2 regions of the Nocardioides sp. YJ-D4 genome follow, and region 2 is predicted to be linked to the other one. Evidence: riboswitches for the same ligand, from Rfam matches in the RefSeq annotation. Region 2 holds a riboswitch; the other holds the start of a gene.
The links. Region 2 has a riboswitch for S-adenosylmethionine ahead of ACW14X_RS22680 (aminotransferase class V-fold PLP-dependent enzyme). Riboswitches for the same ligand answer to the same signal wherever they lie in the genome.
Positions count from the first base shown of each region.

Region 1: it holds a riboswitch for S-adenosylmethionine, as region 2 does, so the genes downstream of both, thrC (threonine synthase) here and ACW14X_RS22680 (aminotransferase class V-fold PLP-dependent enzyme) in region 2, are expected to answer to the same signal.

Region 1 is NZ_CM132932.1:3,909,404-3,911,848, forward strand. Features, by position in the region: gene ACW14X_RS18725 (isochorismatase family protein) at 1-10, shown strand, start outside; gene ACW14X_RS18730 (GlxA family transcriptional regulator) at 7-918, shown strand; SAM riboswitch class I at 1,014-1,153, shown strand; gene thrC (threonine synthase) at 1,165-2,436, shown strand.
Region 2 is NZ_CM132932.1:4,733,739-4,736,183, forward strand. Features, by position in the region: gene ACW14X_RS22675 (transglycosylase domain-containing protein) at 1-993, shown strand, start outside; SAM riboswitch class IV at 1,068-1,181, shown strand; gene ACW14X_RS22680 (aminotransferase class V-fold PLP-dependent enzyme) at 1,225-2,445, shown strand, end outside.

The DNA.
Region 1 (2,445 bases), 820 kb from region 2:
TGCGGCATGACCGCGGTCGTGTTCGTGCTGCTGCCCGGCGTACATCTGCTCGATCTCGCCGGGCCGGCACAGGCGTTCCACACCGCGGGCAACCTCGGACACCCCTACGACCTCGCGTACGTCGCGGGTGCCGAGCCGGGGGAGGTTCTCTCCGCACAGGGTCTGCCGCTGACGGCCACCGCGGAATGGCCCGATCTCGACCCCGGTGACCTGCTCGTCGTGCCGGGCTGGCGGGCGGCGTACGACCTCGTCGCCGGCCCCCGGCTCAGCCGTGAGGCCGCCGAGCGGCTGCGCGCCCATCATGCGGCCGGGGGCGAGGTGGCCAGCGTCTGTGCCGGCGCCGACGCCCTCGGGCAGGCGGGCCTCCTCGACGGACGTCGCTGCACCACTCATCACGATCTCCAGGACGCGCTGTCACGGCGCTATCCGAAGGCCCGGGTGGTGCGCGACGTGCTCTTCACCAGTGATGACCGGATCGTGACGTCAGCAGGCATCGCCAGCGGCATCGATCTGAGCCTGCACCTGCTCGCGGTGCGCCACGGACCGGCGCTGGCGGCTCGCGTGGCCCGCGACATGGTCGTCTACGCGCGACGCAACGGGGACCAGCCGCAGGAGAGCGTCCTGCTGCGCCACCGGAACCATCTCGACGACACCGTCCACCACGTGCAGGACGTCATCGACGCCCGGTTCGCCGAGCCGCTCCCGCTCTCCGCTCTGGCGGACGGTGCGGGGGTGAGCGAACGCACCCTGACCCGCGCCTTCGTCGCGGCGACCGGTCTGACTCCGCTCCGCTATCAGCAGGCTCTCCGTCGTGAACGGGCCGACCATCTGCTGGCCGCGGGCACCACGATGGAGTCGGCCGCTCGAGCGGTCGGTTTCGACGACGCCCGGATGCTGCGCCGCCTCCGAGCCCGCTGACCGAAGACCCCGTCGGCGTCCAGATGGTGGACACTTGGTCCGCGGAGTGGAACCCGGGTGTGTTTCAGGCAAGTTGCCTGCCGTACGATCGGTATCGCTCATCGAGAGGGACTGAGGGAACGGCCCAGTGAAGTCCCGGCAACCGACCACGAGCCTCCTCCCGGCCATCGGGTAGGGCGTGGAGCAGGTGCTAATTCCGGCCCGGCGCGAGAGACGTGATCGGGGAAGATGAGGAGGAGGTTTCTCATGAGCGCTGCGACCACGGAGACGAAGGGCCTGCGCGAGGGCGCTTTCGGCAACGCCTCGGCGCTGTCGTGCCGGGAGTGTGGGCACCAGATCGAGCTCGGACCGCATTACGCCTGTCCGGAGTGTTTCGGGCCACTGGAGGTGGCCTATGACTTCCCGGCCGTGACCCGCGAGGAGATCGAGGCCGGACCCCGCAACATCTGGCGCTACAAGGCCCTGCTGCCGGTGCCCGACGACATCGAGCAGAGCCCCAACACCGAGCCCGGCTTCACCCGGCTGCTGGACGCGAAGAACCTCGCGCGTGAGCTCGGCATCGAGAAGATCTGGGTGAAGGACGACTCGACCAACCCGACCAACTCCTTCAAGGACCGCGTGGTCGCCTGTGCTCTGAGCGCCGCCCGCGAGCTCGACGCCAAGGTCTTCGCCTGCCCCTCGACCGGCAACCTGGCGAACGCCGTCGCTGCCGCCGGCGCCCGCGCCGGGATCCCCACCGCCGTCTTCATCCCCAGCAACCTCGAGCAGCCCAAGCAGGTCAACTCCGCCGTCTTCACCGACAACCTGATCGCCGTCGACGGCAACTACGACGACGTCAACAAGCTCGCGCAGGAGATCGCCGCGGAGGAGGACGGCTGGGCGTTCGTGAACGTCAACGTACGTCCCTTCTACGCCGAGGGCTCCAAGACGCTCGGCTTCGAGATCGCCGAGCAGCTCGGCTGGCGCCTGCCCGACCAGATCGTCATCCCGGTGGCCTCCGGATCCCAGCTGACCAAGGTCGACAAGGCCTTCAAGGAGCTGATCAAGCTCGGTCTGGTCGAGGAGAAGCCCTACCGGATCTTCGGCGCCCAGGCCACCGGCTGCAACCCGGTCGCGACCGCGTTCAAGGCCGGCGTCGACGCCATCCGCCCGGTCAAGCCCGACACGATCGCCAAGTCGCTCGCCATCGGCAACCCGGCCGACGGCATCTACGTCCTCGACGCCACCCGCTCCTCCGGCGGTGCTGTCGAGGAGGTCACCGACGACGAGATCCGCGCCGCGATCGTGCTCCTGGCCCGCACCGAGGGCATCTTCACCGAGACCGCCGGTGGCACCACGCTCGCGGTCACCAAGAAGCTCGTCGACAACGGTCTGCTCGACCCGAGCCTGGAGACGGTGATCATCAACACCGGCCACGGTCTCAAGACCCTCGACGCGGTCAGCGGCATCGTCGGCCCCCGCGCCACCATCGCCCCCAACTACGACGCCTTCGAGGAAGCCGGGCTCTCCCAGGCGTAGGACCTTCGT
Region 2 (2,445 bases):
AACTCGACGTGGGCCGGTGACTCGCCGTTCACGACCTACGCCGGCTCCGAGGTCGTCAACGAGGGTGAGCAGGCCGGGATCGCGGACGGGATGGACTACGGCCAGCACATCACCATGCTCAAGGCGATGGAGCAGTCGGTGAACACGGCCTACATCGACATGACCGAGTCGATGGGTGGCCCCGAGGAGGGCCGCAAGGCGATCTACGACACCGCGGTGGCCGCGGGGGTCGCCCCGGCGAAGGCGGACCCGAAGTTCCCGGGGATCCCCAGCACCACCACCGACTTCGACCACCAGACCGACGACCGGATCGCCCTCGGCCGCGCCAACGTCAGCCCGATCAACATGGCCAACGCCTACGCCACGATCGCCAACGGCGGCTACCGCCACGACGTACACGTGGTGAAGAAGGTCCGCGACCGCGCCGGCAACGTCCTCTACAGCTGGAACGGCCGGAAGAACGCCCGGCACGCGATCTCCGAGGACATCGCCGCCGATGTGACGTACGCGATGCAGGGTGTGGTGCAGAGCGGCTCGGGCCAGAAGGCCCAGAGCATCGGCCGCCCGGTGGCCGGCAAGACCGGCACCGGCACCTGCACCAGCGCGCAGTACGTCTGCTCGTCGTGGTTCGTCGGGTTCACCCCGCAGATCGCCACCGCCGTGCGCTACTCGCGCGGCAACGGCGAGGGCAAGCTCGACGGCGGCTGGATGCCGTCCTACTTCGGTGCCGACTATCCCACCGAGACCTGGGCGGCCATCATGGTGAAGGCCATGGAGGGCAAGGAGGTCGAGAACTTCCCCGAGCCCGTCTACGTCGACGGCCAGGATCCCGAGACCGGGCACGAGGAGGAGCTGATCGCTCCGCCCGCTCCGCCGGAGGAGGAGGACGACGGCGAGGAGTGTGACCCGGTCTCGGAGTTCTTCGGCACCTGCGAGGGTGACGGCGAGGGCGGCTGGGGAGGCGGCGGCAACCCCTGGGAAGGTCGTCCGTGATGTGAGATCGGTGTCCACTGATCGAGACGTCGGGTTGGTGGGCTGACGCGGTCTCGGGCACGATCTTCGGCGAAGGTCACGACTGCCAGCGCGAAGCCCCGGCTTGCTGGCGGGCAACCCTCCCACGCGGTGGGGTGCTCCGGGTGACGACCAGGCCCTCGCCGAGGTGGCGCGGGCAAGCGCGTGCTTCGCCGGGCAGCCCTGGGGAGCCATGACCCGAAGGGTGCCCCCATGTCCCTGCTTCCGCTCGTCGGCTCGAACACGCAGGTCCCGCTGCTGGACGGAACGACCACGACGTACGCCAACCTGGATGTCGCCGCCTCGGCGCCGGCACTGCAGAGCGTGGCCGACCGGGTGGCCGAGGTCCTGCCCTGGTACGCCTCGGTCCACCGCGGCGCCGGCTACCTGTCCCAGGTCTCGACCGCCCTCTACGAGGAGTCGCGCGCGACCATCGGCGCCTATGTCGGCGCCCGCGAGGACGACGTCACCGTCATCACCCGCAACACCACCGACTCGGTGAACCTGCTGGCCGGCTGCGTACCCGGCCGGGTGCTCGTCCTCGACATCGAGCACCACGCCAACCTGCTCCCGTGGCGCCGCGTCGAGGCCGGCGTCACCGTGGTCGCCGCCCGGGACACCCTCGCCGGCACCATCGACGCCCTCGCCGGTGAGCTGGCCCGGGACAGCTTCGCCCTGGTCGCAATCACCGGCGCCTCCAACGTCACCGGCGAGGCGCTGCCGGTCGCCGAGATCGTCACCCTTGCCCACGCTCACGGCGCGCGGGTCCTCGTCGACGGCGCCCAGCTGCTCGCCCACCGCCACTTCTCGCTCGCCGCCACCGGCGCCGACTACGTCGTCCTCTCCGGCCACAAGCTCTACGCGCCCTACGGCGCCGGCGCCCTGGTCGGGCGCCGCGACTGGCTCGACGTCGGCACCCCCTATCTCGCCGGGGGAGGGGCCGTCGACGACGTCACTCACGCGTCGGAGGTCGAGCTTGTCGAGACCACCTGGCAGCCCGCCCCCGCACGCCACGAGGGCGGGTCGCCCAACGTCATCGGCGCCGCCGCTCTGGCCGCTGCCTGTACGACTCTCGGCGGCCTCGAGCCCGCCGAGCTGGACCGCCACGAGGCGTCACTGAGGGGGCGTCTCGTGGCCGGCCTGTCCGCACTGGAGGGTGTCGACGTCCTGCGCTTGTGGCCCGATTCCGAGGAGCCGGTCGGGGTCGTCACATTCACGGTCGACGGCATCGAGCCCGGCCGGGTCGCGGCGTACCTCTCCGCCGAGCACGGCCTCGGCGTACGCGACGGCCGCTTCTGCGCCCAGCCGCTCCTCAAGCGCCTCGGGCTCACCGGCGGCGCGGTCCGCGCGAGCATCGGGATCGGCACCTCGGTCGCCGAGGTGGACCGGCTCGTGGCCGGCGTACGTGCTCTTCTCGCGGGTGACGTCCGAGGC